DNA from 2 places in the Dorea acetigenes genome. Region 2 is predicted to be linked to the other one. Evidence: riboswitches for the same ligand, from Rfam matches in the RefSeq annotation. Region 2 holds a riboswitch; the other holds the start of a gene.
What was found. A riboswitch is a leader RNA that binds a small molecule or an ion and turns the genes downstream of it on or off. The one in region 2 is predicted to bind glycine.
Positions count from the first base shown of each region.

Region 1 (7,896 bases), on a different contig from region 2:
CCTTCGGTTCTTATCTTCCGGCATGATTACTTCCACATCGCACTCCGGAAGCAGGCTTAAGCCTCTGCCTTCTTTTCCTTTTTCAAATATTAACATCCTTTACACCCCCTTTACGATGGCTACAGCCCTGTCAATATCTTCTTTGCTGTTCATCTCTGTACAGCACCACAAAATTCTATGTTCATCCAGCGGATAGCCTCCGAGAATTCCCTCTTTTTCCAGTGCGGAAAGGATGCTCTCTGCCGGGGCATCTGATACCGTAACAAATTCATGAAAAAATTCTCCCTGGTTCTCTACACGACATCCTGCCTTTTCTAATTCCCTTGCCATATAATGAGCTTTTGATGTACACTGAACCGCCACATTCTTAAGCCCTTCACTTCCCATGGATGCCAGATATACGCCTACTGCCAGCGCACACAACGCCTGGTTGGAGCATACATTACTGGAAGCCTTCTCTCTTCGGATATGCTGTTCTCTCGCCTGGAGGGTAAGCACATATCCCGTCTTTCCGTTGTGATCCTTGGTCTGCCCTACAATTCTTCCCGGCAATTTTCTTGTCATACCTGACACACATGCCATAAATCCAAGATATGGGCCGCCAAATGCCAGTGAAAGCCCAAGCGGCTGTCCATCGCCTACCGCCACGTCTGCGCCATATTCCCTCGGAGTTTTGATGATTCCAAGTGAAATCGGATTCACGCCCATAATATATTTTGCTCCCGCTTCATGCGCAACCTCTCCGATTGCTTCAGCGTCTTCCAGACTTCCATAATAATTCGGCTGCTGGATGTATACGCACGCCGTCCCGGAATCCACAAGAGCACGAAGCGCTTCCAGGTCTACCGCTCCGTCTTTCTCTGGAATCACATCCAGTTCCATTTCATTGCCATAACAATATGTTTTCACCGTCTCAAGCACATGGGGATCTACTGTCGCCGCAATCAGCGCCTTACTGCGCTTTCTTTCCCTGCACATGGCAACCGCCTCCGCCGCCGCACTGCCCCCGTCATATACAGATGCATTCGATACGTCCATGCCCGTAAGCTCGCAGATCATCGTCTGATACTCAAAAATAGACTGCAAGATTCCCTGACTAATCTCTGCCTGGTATGGCGTATATGCCGTTACCAGGTTTTCTTTGGATATTACGCTCTTTACAACAGATGGAATATAATGCCGATACGCGCCTGCTCCTCTGAAAATCACAGGGAACACTTTATTCTTTGCCGCTATCTGGCTCATCTTTCTTCTGACTTCCAGCTCCGACATTCCTTCTGGAATATGAAGCCCGTCTTTCACCTTTACTTCATCCGGAATATGCCCGAATAAATCTTCCATAGACTCAAAGCCTATCTCAGCAAGCATTTCCTTTTGTTCCTGCTTCGTTCCAGGAATATAATTTCCCATAAAGCGTCCACCGCCCTTCTTTTATTCTTCGCTCTCTACAAATGCCTTGTACTCTTCCGCTGTCAAAAGTTCTTCTTTATCTGTAATGTCTTTTACTTTTACAAACCATGCATCATATGGAGCCTCATTGATTCTCTCTGGCGCATCCAGAAGTTCTTCGTTCACTTCACATACCACGCCGGATACCGGTGAATATACGTCAGATACTGCTTTTACAGACTCTACATCTGAAAATGCTTCTCCTACCGTAACTTCATCCTCTTCTTCCGGGAGATTTACGAATACCAGATCTCCAAGCTCTGACTGTGCAAAATCAGTAAGTCCAATTACTGCAACATCTCCCTCTTCCTTTACCCACTCATGTGATTTTGAATATAATAATCCTTCTCTTACTTCCATTGTTCCTGTCTCCTTTTCTCTTTATAATGATTATTTACTTCTTTTATAAAACGGAAGCGCCACAACCTCAGCTTCCACTTTACGCCCTCTTACTTCTGCCTCTAACTTATCGCCGATCTCCGCCGTTCCTTCTTCCACCAGCGCCATTGCAATGGGATACCCAAGATATGGGCAGTGCGTACCGGAAGTGGTAATTCCGATCTTACATCCGTCCTTAAAAACATCCTGATGCTCTCTGATAATTCCGCGCCCAGTTACTTTCAGGCCAATACGCTTTCTCTGAGGCGCTTTCTTGTCTTCCAGAGCTGCCTTACCGATAAAATCTTCCTTTGCCATTTTCACGGCAAATCCCAGCCCCGTCTCCAATGGGGATACCGTATCATCCATCTCATGTCCGTAAAGCGGCATTGCCGCTTCCATACGAAGCGTATCTCTTGCTCCCAGCCCACAGGGGATCAGCCCTTCTTCTTTTCCATTCTCCAAAAGAATATCCCACATCTTCTCCGCATCAGCGCTGTCAAGATAAAGCTCTACACCGTCTTCCCCTGTATATCCTGTCTTGGAAATAATACACGGGATTCCTGCAACCTCTGTGTCAAATACAGCGTGATAATACTTTTTCGGAATATTTTCCTCCGCCGTAAGTTTTTTCAAAATCTCCATTGCCTTCGGACCCTGCAATGCAAGCTGCGCATAATGCTCAGACACATCGGTAAATGTCACCTCACCAAACTGATGAGCAAGCATCCACTGATAATCCTTATCCTTATTTGCCGCATTCACAACAATAAAATAATGCTCATCTGATTTCTTATAAACAATAAGGTCATCAACCGTACCGCCATCTTCATTACACATGGGACTGTACCTTGCCTGTCCGTCCACCATATTGTCAAAGTTATTCGTCAAAATCATTTGAAGATTCGCAAGTGCATCCTTGCCCTCACACAGCACCTCTCCCATGTGAGATACATCGAACAGTCCTGCCTGAGTGCGGACCGCCATATGTTCTTTGATTACCCCCGCCTCATACTGTACCGGCAATAAATATCCGCCAAACGGCACGATCTTTCCTCCGGCTTTTACATGTGCGTCATACAATGGTGTCTTCAATTCCATTTTTGCTCCTCCTTTTCCTGGTATATAAAGTCTGTCAGAGCCTTTTATAGTATAGGAAAGCGAAAACTTTCCTATACTATAAAAAAGGAACCGGAACATTCATCTAAATGAATGTTTCAGTTCCCTGTCGTCTGTCCTCCAGAGCTTTGTCCGAATTCAATTCCTTTTGCCTGAGAGTTTCAAATCTCCTCTTGCCCCTTCGGCGTCCTGCAAATCATACCAGGATCTCTCTTGAATTCATCAACCAATTACCTATCCTTGATTTGCCCTTATTATATCCATCGTATTTTCATTTGTCAACGTCTTTTTTGTGCAATACAACCATAAAAGTTTGGCTATTTTTTCACATTATTGTTGATTTTTTCACATTTTCTTAAAAACACCCTATTTTCGAGGATTTTTCCACTTAAGCACTTTATATTTATTGGCAATCCCAATATGTATATTAAAATTTTTCATATAAAAAGGACGCCTTACATCAAAGCGCCCCTCTATTGCTTCTGCTTTTATTTACCTTCTTGATCTTTCTTGCGCATCTTAAGCTTCAGAAGTGCTTTCGCTTTCAGGCAGTCAATGCGGTCCATGTTGTTCTCGCCCACAACATCCGTCTCCTCACCAGTCGCACTCTTATTAATATCTACGATGGCATCAAGATAATCATTTACAACGACGAACTGGGCAACCGTACCATTAAAGGTAATACCTGTTACCGGAATGCCGCGCGTACCAATCTGTTCAATGGTATTCGTATAATCCACATGGCTGTTTCCCCATCCGTCACAGGAAAGGATAACGCCGTCTGCGCGCATACATTCCGCCCACACAGCCGCTCTCGTGCCTACCAGCATCTTATCTTCATTGCCGTCAGGCGAACCTACCAGCATCACGCCCATCAGATCCAAATCCGTATCTTCCGATACTACCTCCAAAAGTGGATCCCTAAAATGATGTAACGATGTTTCTTTTGTTGAAGGACCAATTCCCATTCTTACACACCTCCTACTGCATGGAACGAATCATGCCGTCGCGGTATTCATTCGGAGTCAGAATAACCGGCATATTCCCCATATCAATGATAGATTTTCCGCCTTCCACACCAGAAGGTTCTTTTGCAAACAAATGTGTATCATACATTGCTCCCTGTCCTGCCACCTGTTTAATAATCAGAACACGTTTCTTGCCCGGCCGCACAATATCATGATACTCATGCCTTTCCGTACACTTATCGCCCTTAAACTTCTTCATTTTATCGCGGTAGGACTGAATAAACTTGTCACAGGCGCGGTGAGCCGCCGTAGGACCCGGTCTTTCCTGTCCCATGCCCGCAGCCAGCGTAACATCAAAGGAAATAATATAATCATCGTCTCCCGGCGTACCGGCCCGATTTAAATAAAGCTTCTCCTTCAGATTCCCTTCCGATGATCCAAATTCATGGCACTGCTTGCCATTCACATCCACTCCGGTAAGCATCACATAGACTCCGGTAATCGTGTGGGTAATCCCTTCTCCAAGCTTTCCAAGAACCTTAGTAGAAATCGGAATAATATCCATAATGGTATTCGTCCAGCGATCATGATCGCCCGGCTTAATAATCTGAATATCAATCTTTTCCAGAAATTCTTCCTCAGCCACCAGTTGGTCAATCATTTCTTTGCTAACCGTCATATGCCCGTCTACTGTAATATCATTATGCTCGCCCCACTCCACATCTGTCATGTGGAACGCTTTGATTACCAAACGCCGCAGATCTTTGATTTCATCAGCCAATTTCACGTCACCTCCATAGCAATTCATATTTTATATTATACAATATCTCATATTTTTTTCCAATATATTGTTTTGATTTTTTATATCATAAAAGGGCAGATGTTATACATCTGCCCTTCATAGACATTAGATCTTTGCTACATACTCAAATGGCAGCGGAACAATCTTTCCAGGAGTCTGGATTTCTACCAACTGCTCCAGTGTCGCTTTTACAATCTGTGTCTGCTGTTCAACATTGTGCGGTCCACCTGCATTAGCACCCATAGGTACCAACGGAGCAACTGCACGAGGAGTACCGGTCTGACGAACAACCGGCGGAAGAGCTGCAATAATAATTGTAGGAATTCCAGCTTCTTCAATCGCTCTCTGCACCAATACTGCAGAGCGGTGGCAGGTTCCTCATCCAGCGGTGAGAACTACTGCGTCAACGTCCTCTTCTTTAAACATCTGTGCGATAGCCGGACCAGTCTCGCCTTTAAACTTTTCCTGGTTTCCGCCGCCGCCCATGAATCCAGCATGAACAGGAGCACAAGCTCTGATGAATCCTTCTGCTGCTAACTCATGGATTCTGTCAATTGGGAACATACAGTTAATGTCCTTGTTAACATCACTGTTATCATAGCCGCCGTGAGATACCATTAACTCACTGGATGGCGTTGTGTTCTCTATCTTTCTCCACGTAAAGTCACCAGCAAGATTAAATCTTTCCTGGGATTTCTTATGAACACCTGCCGCTGTAGCAAGAGCAATAGACATATCCTTAAGCTCTTTTGTTACAGGAGTCCATACAGACGGCGGAGTAATAGGAACGAATATTTCAGATTGTAAACCTTTAACAACCGTTAAACTCATTTTTAGACCTCCTTATTATCCAAACGCTTACGCATTTCTTCTTGTTTGCGTCGTTCTTTTTCCATGTTGCTGACATATTTTTCATTTACTTCAGGACTAAGCTGTTCCGGGAAACTCATATTCCATCCGAACTCCTGTCCCACTTTGGGTTCCGTATCGCAGATAAACATCCGCTTCGGCGCTTTAAAAAATCCCAGGCGCCCTTTTAAGTCGACACTGATACTGCAATCATCAACCTCTACTACAACACCCTCCATGTAAATGATTTTATCGCCATATTTCAAGCCTTCATTGTTCATTCTTTAAACACCTGAATTAGTCATATTTCTCTTTACGCTTCTGGCTCATCGGCAGAGACTGTTCATTATCCTCAAGCTCTAACTTCTTGCCATAAGCAGCTTCAATTAATTCAACATTTGTAGACTTGACGTTTGGATTCCACTTCTTCTCAGCAGCCTTTACTTCTTCTCCCGCCATAGCTGTCTTCAGCATAGCAAGTGCGCGGACTGCATCTTCCGGAGCAAGGGTATTACATCCAAGTACTTCATTTTCAATACCGGATTCAGACTTATTGTTGTCAACCATATATGTCATATACTTGTTACCAACAACGAGCGCACCCTGTACTGCACAGAAAGACATACCAACTACCGGGATTCCTCTCATACCAATCTGCTCAATATGGCTTGCGAAGTCAATATGGTTGTTACCGAAACCTTCTGTTGTAACAAACGCTCCGTCAACATCCATCATCTCTACAGTGTGTCCTACACGCTTAGATACATAGAACTTTTCTGCGTTAATCTGAGGTGATCCTACGAATACCACGCCGCAGAGGTCAACCTCTTCATCATGAAGAGCTTCCAGAACCAATGGCTCTCTCCAGTAATGTCTGGACATCTCTTTTGATGCAGGTCCGATACAAGTCAATGCATGGATACATCCATCAAGAACTTCCAGCGGAGATACACAAACCGGAACATTTCCAAGGTCTACGTTCGCTCTTGCGCCAAGAACGCCGACTGGCTCTACAGGAAGAATGAAGTTGTCATGCATAGCTCCCTGTCCCATGATTTCCTTAACGATAACAACTTTCTTCTTTCCGGGACGGCGAACCTGCTTCAGTTCCTGGGTGTCAACAACCAGGCTCTCGTCAAGCTTCTTCATAACTTCGCGGATTTCCTGTGTGATAATATCAAACGCTGTGTGAGCTGCCATAGGCCCACGGCGTTCCATATTCGTCTTCTCCTGAATGATAATATTACCTTTGATAAAGATTTCTCCTTTATCCGGGCATCCCGGACGTCCCCACATGATATTCTCATCCAGATATCCTTCAGAAGAACCGAACTCACCAATCTGAACTCCACCTTCATCTGTACCTGTCAGCATCATAACAACGCCGTCCAGCACTCTGGTAACGCCTGTTCCGATGTCGCTGTCGCCCTCTTTCGTAGCGATCGGCTGAACATCCATGATCGTCTCAGAGTATGTGTGATATAAATCCGGAGTGATGATTTCCAGATGGAAATCTTTAACCAGTTCCTGATCTGCGATAACATCTGCTTCAATTCCTTCACGGATGTAAAGAGTTGTTCCTTCAATCTTCGTCTCCGGTCCTCTCTTAACCTCTGTGATCTTAAAATGCTTTCTTGTTAAAGATCTTACAACCTTCTCTTCTTCCGCTTCTGCTGCCGGAGCTTCTGCTCCTGCCGCTGCTGCCACAGGTGCCGCAGGTGCAATTTCTGCTACTGCCGCGCCGCCGCCAAGTGCTCCAACCGGAATCTGAAGGTCAATATCTTTACCTTCTCCGATGTGGATTTTCAGCATTCCTCCTGCTGTCGGTGCTGCTGCAACCGGCGCAACCGGTGCTGCCGGAGCCGGTGCCTCCTCTACAGCTTCCTCCTCTTCTTCTGCCGCAGGTGCTGACGGAGCCTTTACTCCATCTAATACATCAACGGTCAACGGAGCAAGAGAATCACATGTTTTTGTAAGTGTTGCTCCTAAAACTTCTTCGATAGTCAGGCAACCATCGAGGTTCAATAATCCTGAATCTACCAAATCATCGAAAATCGCAGGATCTTCCAGATTCGCAGGTTCAATTGTAATGCCGGCTTCGGCTCTACAACATAAAACCGCAGGATCATGAGCATGAGCTTTAGCTGTTTCAGCTGTAATTGACATATTGTTTTCCCTCCTTATTTGGTTTACATGTTAATGTAATGTATATATACAATCGCATACGGCTTCCGGGAGAACCTTGCGCCCTCCTCTGCAAAAGAATCGGGGGTCTTTCACACTGCCGCCTGCAATAGTAATACCAACAAACACTCTGCAGATTTTGCAGAT
Region 1 covers NZ_JAOQJU010000003.1:96,284-104,179, forward strand. The annotation lists gene gcvPB (aminomethyl-transferring glycine dehydrogenase subunit GcvPB) at 1-96, opposite strand, end outside; gene gcvPA (aminomethyl-transferring glycine dehydrogenase subunit GcvPA) at 100-1,410, opposite strand; gene gcvH (glycine cleavage system protein GcvH) at 1,432-1,809, opposite strand; gene gcvT (glycine cleavage system aminomethyltransferase GcvT) at 1,840-2,928, opposite strand; glycine riboswitch at 3,076-3,172, opposite strand; gene OCV99_RS04945 (glycine/sarcosine/betaine reductase component B subunit) at 3,435-3,914, opposite strand; gene prdD (proline reductase cluster protein PrdD) at 3,928-4,695, opposite strand; gene OCV99_RS18470 (proline reductase) at 4,822-5,067, opposite strand; gene OCV99_RS18475 (glycine/sarcosine/betaine reductase selenoprotein B family protein) at 5,095-5,547, opposite strand; gene OCV99_RS04960 (CBO2463/CBO2479 domain-containing protein) at 5,550-5,846, opposite strand; gene prdA (D-proline reductase (dithiol) proprotein PrdA) at 5,863-7,731, opposite strand.
Region 1: linked by a shared signal. The riboswitch ahead of gcvT (glycine cleavage system aminomethyltransferase GcvT) and the one ahead of OCV99_RS03960 (GrdX family protein) in region 2 are both predicted to bind glycine.

Region 2 (7,896 bases):
CGCCCGGATTCTCTACATACATACCTGTAACAGCCGGGATTCCAAGCTCTTCCTGAACCGCTGCTGCAATTGTACCGCAAGCAACACCGTAACGGCCTGCATTGAATGCCGGACCTGCTATAAATACATCCGGAGCCTGTTCCTTTACCCATGCAAGGATATCCGCTTTCGCTTTCTCCAGATTTTCGTTAAAATATGAGTCACCGCAGACAACTGTCGCAATAATCTCTGCTTCATCTTTAAAATTCGTTGTAAGCGCCATACCCGGTCCAACCACTTCGCCAACACGGATTTCTGCCGGATAATCAGCTTTTTCTTCTCCACCAATCTGTGCAAAGAACTGATTGATGTAATGAACCACTTTAATCTTAGCCATGTTCTTATCCTCCCTTCTATCTTGCGCTCAGCTTGTTGAAACCTGTCTCATTTGTTGCACCTGTAAGTACCTGAAGTTCAACCTCAAGAGAGCCGTCCTCCCGAAGTGTCTCTTCACTTGCACCCGCAATCTTTGTTACATAATCCAATGTTCCAATTACTTTATCAAGCTTTGGCAGGATAATTACCTGGTTTGCATTACCGCCGGTTACAACTGCATCGGCAGCCGGATCAGCATCTGCAAGAGACTGTGACTTACCGTCACGTCCTGCATACTCATCTGTAATAATAACCGTCTTAACTCCCTCAGCCTCAATCTTTTTACAGTTCATGATAAGGTCTGTATCCGGGTTTCCAAATCCTTCCTGAGATACAATAACACCATCCAAATCTAACATTTTACAAATCTTTGCTGTCCAATCAGAAGAACGCATTTTATCTGCAAGATATACATTTTCATTGGTGATAATCTGACATACAAAATTAATCGTTTTTCCGTGCTGTTCAAACAAGTCATGCACAACCGGATTGTTCTGATGTACATAAGTCGGGTTCTTATCACATGCAGATACACAGTTACCGGACACAATCGCACCGTCCATAACCTCTGTCGGGCTCATAATCGTAGGAACAATCTTCTTTGCATCCACGCCATATACGTATGTATCATGAAGAAGTCCCTGACTCTGAAGCATCTGGACATAGGCAACTCTCGGAAGCTCCGGATATTTTTCCATACCTTCTTTTATCGTACATGTCTCATAAACCTTTGTCTCATCCGGAGTAAGTTCACGTGCCAGTTCTCCAATATATGTGGCAACTCTGAATCCTGCGAACCTTACAGCAGCTTCATAATCATGCTGTTTGATTCCATCGACGGGCTCACATACCATAACAAGATTCAATGTCTTAGAAAACGGAGTATAATCAGCTCCTGGACCCGTCATATCAATAATACCTTCCTGGAATCCAACGATTCTTCCTGCTGTTACAACTGCCATCCCCTTTAATGCATAGGTTTTTCCGCTTCCAACAGTATCAACTTTGGCAATGACGCCTGGGAAGATTCCCCCTCTTCCTTCTACCTTTACACGTGGTTCAATTACATCCTTAACGGGTGTGATTCTTACAGACTCGCCCGGTTTTGCGATATCAAATGATGCGCTCTTAATCTTTTCATCTTCAAGAGCAACTGCCCTAACGGCCTCTTCGGATACATAAAGGATTCCGTCTTCAATCTTAGACTCTGCTGCGAACTGAATATCCTTAATGTATATGTGTCCCATTTCTAACTTCACTGTAAATTCCCTCCTTTTAATATTGATATTATTGTTAAAGCTCTTCGCTATTACAACCCTCTTGGGTGATTACAAAGTATCTGCCGACGCCATGGCACTTTCTAATAATGTCCAGTCAATCAATTGAAAATCCTGATATACCTCCGGTTTATATTTGTCTGCTTTCATCATAAACTTTCGGCACGCTTGTATCGCATTTTCAATTAACTTCAGAGAATCGGCATCCACATCCCTCCTTTGCCGGCTTATTAAAATGGATTTGTATGGCGTTTCATTGGGTTTGACACTGCCCGACAATGGATGTGTCAAAAGCACATGTCCTTCATGTATTCTGTCCCGGGTTTCCCGCAGAATCTCTTCATATGAAACGTCTTTATAAATAATCTCCCGGCTGTTCTCAAGATTCTTAACAACCAACGGATTATTCGTAACTATAACATAGGGAGTTCTCATATCAGTTTGCCTCTTTTCCAAAAACTCTTACCTAAATCTCAACTAAAAAAGGACGATGCAAACACGGATACGTGCCATCGTCCTTTCTGTCTTTTGCCCTGATAGCTTCGTTTCCATAAACAAAAGCTTATTATCATTTCAACACAAGATTCAGAATGCAGTCCTTTTTCCAGTCCTTTTGCCTGAAAGTTTCACCCAGATCATGTTCACCTCCATCATCCCGGCTTGCCTCTTCGGCGGCCGCCTAACGGCTCTCTCTTGAAAAAAATCATCCCGCTATTCACTTAATATATAGATATTATAAATATTTGTTATTGTTTTATTCTATAGTAACTGATTGTTAGTTTTTTTGCAATAGTTTCAAAAGATTTTCCTGTTTTTTGTAATATTGCACAAACCACGCTCTGCATTTTCATTAAAAATTACTTTTTCTTTGGTTTAAAGTTTTTAAAATAATCCTCATGCACCTGTTTAATCACACCAGTCAGTGCAAACAATGCCAGAATATTCGGAATAACCATCAACGAATTAAATGTATCCTGCATGGTCCAAACAAGTTCAACTTCAGCAAGAGAACCAAGGAACACACACACTGCCGCAAGAACAGCATACACTTTTACTGCCTTTGGTCCAAACAAATATTTGATATTCGCCTGTCCAAAGAAATACCATCCGAGGATTGTAGAAAATGCAAAGAACAGCATACATACTGCAATAAAAACATCTCCGCCTTTTCCATACAGCGTAGAGAAAGCATACTGGCTCAGCTCCGCGCCCGTCAATCCCGTCGGAATAGAATGAGTCGTGATAATTACAAAAGCTGTTAGGTTCAGGATAACAAACGTATCAATGAACACGCCAATCATAGCCACAAATCCTTGTTCTGCCGGATGATCTACCTTTGCAACCGCATGTGCATGGGGTGTGGAACCCATACCGGCTTCGTTAGAAAAAAGTCCACGTGCAACACCTTTCGTCAAAGCAAGCTTCACCGTTGCTCCGGCAGCGCCGCCAACAATAGAAGAAGGCGCAAAAGCTCCTACAATAATTGCATGGAAAGCATATGGAATTTCCTTAAAATTAAAAATAATTACAATCAAAGCGCCTACGATATAAAGAGCTGCCATAACCGGAACAATCAGCTCCGTAATTTTAGCAATGCGTCCCATACCGCCCATAAATACAAACAACGCTACAACAGCGATTATCAACCCCATAATCCACTGCGGAATTCCAAAAGCAGTATTCCATGCCGCTGCGATGGAATTGGACTGTACGGCATTTCCCATGAAGCCTAATGCCAAAACAATCAGCACTGCAAAAATCCCTGCCAAAACTTTACCTGCCGTTCCCTTAAACGCTGCGCGGATATAGTATACCGGACCGCCCGTTACAACTCCGTCAGAGCCAACCTGCTTATACTTCTGCGCCATGAGTGCTTCTGCATAGATAGTTGCCATTCCCAAAAAAGCAGCAATCCACATCCAAAAAATCGCTCCGGGTCCTCCAATAGCAATCGCCGTTGCCGCCCCGGCAATATTTCCCGTACCAACCTGGGCCGCAATCGCTGTCGCCAACGCCTGGAAGGAAGACATCCCATCCTTATCTGCCGAACCCTTTTTGTTAAAAAGTCCACCAAATGTCCTTCTCATTCCTTCGCCAAAACCTTTTACTTGGATAAAACCAAGTTTGACAGAAAACCAAATACCGCCGCCAAGAAGAGCAACAATAAGTATGTAGTTAGAAAGATAACTGCCAATCGTTGAAAATATGTCGTTTAATATTTTTTCCACAACATTACCCCCTTTTCTCATAGATTATATTAATATATTCATTTATTATATCTATATTAACATTTTTGTAAATTTTATTCAATATCTTGTATTAATTTAAAATTTTTTCGTATGTTTTTCACATATTTTGTGTAATTCAAAAAAAGCTACGTAACAAAAAAACAGCAGAAACATAAGAGTTTCCGCTGTTTTTTTCTTAGCACTTTTTTTTACATTTTTGGTTATTTTGCCATTTTCTGTCTTCTATACATTAATTTCTGCTTTCACACCCAGAATATCTTTATTAGCGTCAAGGAGCGGACGGATTACTTTTTTCAGGTAATCATCCACCTGGACGGAGGCGCGTCCAATATATTTCGAAGGATCCATCGTCTCTTTCAATTCCTCCAACGTAAGGTTAAATGCCGGATCAGCAGCAATCAGTTCCAGCAGATTGTTTTCCAGTCCCTTTTCTTTCACATTGCGTCCCGCTTCCATGGAAAGTTCACGGATCCGTTCATGAAGTTCCTGCCGGTCACCGCCTGCCTTCACGGCATCCATCATAATATTTTCAGTAGCCATGAACGGCAACTCAGACATCAGGTGTTTTTCAATCACCTTCGGATATACTACCAGTCCATCCACCACATTCAGGCACAAATCCAGAATACCGTCAATCGCAAGAAATCCCTCCGGTATGCTTAACCTCTTATTTGCAGAGTCATCCAGTGTTCTCTCAAACCACTGCGTTGCCGATGTAATTGCCGGATTCAACGCATCAATCATCACATATCTGGACAAAGATGCAATACGTTCGCTTCGCATCGGATTCCTCTTATACGCCATAGCTGAAGAGCCAATCTGTGTCTTTTCAAAAGGTTCTTCCACTTCCTTCAAATGCTGAAGAAGACGGATATCATTTGAAAACTTGTGGGCGCTTGCAGCAATTCCGGCAAGTACATTTAACACTCTCGTATCAACTTTTCTTGAATAGGTCTGCCCAGATACCGGATAACAGCTTTCAAATCCCATTTTCTCAGCAATCATAGGATCTATCTTATCAATGGTTTCCTGATCCCCGTCAAAAAGTTCCAGAAAACTGGCCTGCGTTCCGGTAGTTCCCTTTGAGCCAAGAAGCTTTAAACTTCCAAGCACATAATCCAGATCTTCCAGATCCATTGAAAATTCCTGTAACCACAGAGTTGCCCTCTTTCCCACGCTCGTGGGCTGCGCCGGTTGGAAATGCGTGAAAGCAAGCGTCGGCTGTGCTTTATATTTCTCTGCAAAATCCGCCAGTTCAGCAATCACATTCACCAATTTCGTTCTTACCAGCTTCAGAGCCTCAGACATAACAATAATATCCGTATTATCTCCCACATAACAGGATGTTGCTCCCAGATGAATGATTCCTTTCGCTTTCGGGCACTGCTGGCCATAAGCATATACATGGGACATAACATCATGACGGACAATCTTCTCCCGTTCCTTTGCAACATCGTAATTAATATCATCTGCGTGCGCTTTCAGCTCCTCAATCTGTTCATCTGTAATAGGGAGTCCCAGCTCTTTCTCCGTTTCCGCGAGAGCAATCCAGAGCCTTCTCCATGTCCTGAATTTCTTATCAGGCGAGAAGATATACTGCATCTCCTTACTTGCATAACGCTCCGACAACGGGCTTTGATATCTGTCGCTGCTCATAATACTTACCTCTCTTTTCTCTTAATTATTCTAATCAAATGCATGGGAAATATCTTTTCCCGGCACTTCCATAGGATAATTGCCGGTGAAACATGCATCACAATACCCTAAATCTCCAACCATCTCTTTTAGCTTTTCAATCTCCATATACCCCAGTGAATCCGCGCCGATCATCTCTCTGATTTCCTCTGTAGTATGGGAATGGGCAATCAACTGCTCATTGGAAGGTACATCCGTTCCAAAATAGCAGGGATAGAGAAACGGCGGTGAACTAATCCGCACATGAACCTCTGTCGCCCCCGCACTTTTCAACATACGGATGATATTGGCACAAGTTGTCCCGCGTACAATGGAATCATCCACCATAACAATACGTTTTCCCTTTACCACTTCTCCAATAACATTCAATTTAATTTTAACGCTGGATTCTCTTTCACTCTGTTTCGGTTTTATAAATGTCCTTCCCACATAACTGTTCTTATGAAAAGCCATTCCATATGGGATTCCCGATTCTTCCGAATACCCCTTAGCCGCAACCAAACCGGAATCCGGCACACCCACGACCAAATCTGCCTCTACGGGATACGATTTTGCTAGGGCTTTTCCCGCAATAATTCGTGAATGATAGACATTTACCTCATCAATCACACTGTCCATTCTTGCAAAGTAGATATACTCAAAAATGCATCTTGCCTGCTTCTCCGGCGAAATCGTCATACTCATATCTGAGCTTACTCCATGCTTTGTAAAGGATACAATCTCACCCGGTTTCACATCACGGACAAATTCTCCTCCAACCGCCGCAATCGCACAGCTCTCAGATGCAAGGAACCAGGTATTATCACGTTTTCCTATACATAATGGTTTCAATCCAAACGGGTCTCTTGCTCCGATCATCTTTCTCGGCGAACTCACTACCAGTGCGTAAGCTCCTTTGATTTTCTTCATGGCATTCTTAACGGCATCCTCTGCTTTTCTTGTCTTCAGCCGTTCCCGGGCAATATGGTACGCAATCACTTCTGAATCAATGGTAGTCTGGAAGATTGCTCCAGTATACTCAAGCTCATGCCGAAGTTCTACTGCATTCGTCAGATTTCCATTGTGGGCAATCGCCAGCGTCCCTTTCACGTAGTTGATAACCAGCGGCATTGCATTCTCTGCCTTTGATGCTCCCGCTGTAGAATAGCGCACATGCCCTACCCCAAGGTTACCTTTCAGAGACTCCAGCGACTCCGCGTCGAACACTTCATTCACCAGTCCCACTCCTTTTTTCGAGTGAACTTTCCGTTCTCCATACGTATCGGTCACTGCAATGCCACAGCTTTCCTGACCTCTGTGCTGTAATGCAAAAAGCCCATAGTATACGGTGGAGGCAACGTCGCCTCCATCCATATTATAGGCTCCAAATACACCACATTCCTCTCCCAAACCTGTCGTTACCTTCTCAAATTTGTTCATGAATGTTTATGCTCCTTACTTTATGCTGACTGTTTTTTTCGTCTATTTAATGCCAATTCTTCTGAACACTTCCTGATAAGCTCCCTCTACATTTCCCATATCTCTGCGGAAACGATCCTTATCGAGCTTCTCATGTGTTTCAATATCCCACAGACGGCAAGTATCCGGTGAAATCTCATCTGCAAGGATGACTTCTCCGTGATATCTTCCAAATTCAATCTTAAAGTCAATCAACTCAATACCTGCTTCCTTAAAGAACTTCTTCAAGACCTCATTCACCTTAAAAGTATACTCTGTAATCTTATTAATTTCCTCTCTTGTAGAAGCTCCAATGGCAATTGCCATGTAATCATTGATAAGCGGATCGCCAAGGTCATCATCTTTATAACTAAACTCAAGTGTTGGTGCAATTAAGCTTGTTCCCTCTTCAATCCCAAGTCTCTTAGAAAAGCTTCCAGCAGCCACATTACGTACAATCACTTCCAGCGGAACGATATCAACTTTCTTTACCGCTGTCTCTCTGTCACTCAGTTCTTCAACAAAATGTGTCGGGACTCCCTCCTTTTCAAGGATTTGGAAAATGTAGTTCGTCATACGATTATTGATAACGCCTTTTCCTACAATCGTCCCTTTTTTCTCGCCATTAAATGCAGTTGCATCATCTTTGTAATCCACAATTACAATATCCGGATCTTCTGTTTTAAAAACTTTTTTTGCTTTTCCTTCATACATCTGCTCTAATTTTTGCATAATCGGCACCTATCCTTTTCTTTGTTTTCTCTAAATGATAAAATGTCAAAATGTGACATTTCACACAACAAGTATAATACAAGAGTATTATA
Region 2 covers NZ_JAOQJU010000002.1:297,289-305,184, forward strand. The annotation lists gene grdB (glycine reductase complex selenoprotein B) at 1-376, opposite strand, end outside; gene OCV99_RS03955 (glycine/sarcosine/betaine reductase component B subunit) at 393-1,673, opposite strand; gene OCV99_RS03960 (GrdX family protein) at 1,743-2,126, opposite strand; glycine riboswitch at 2,287-2,397, opposite strand; gene OCV99_RS03965 (alanine/glycine:cation symporter family protein) at 2,549-3,940, opposite strand; gene purB (adenylosuccinate lyase) at 4,163-5,596, opposite strand; gene purF (amidophosphoribosyltransferase) at 5,627-7,054, opposite strand; gene purC (phosphoribosylaminoimidazolesuccinocarboxamide synthase) at 7,097-7,804, opposite strand.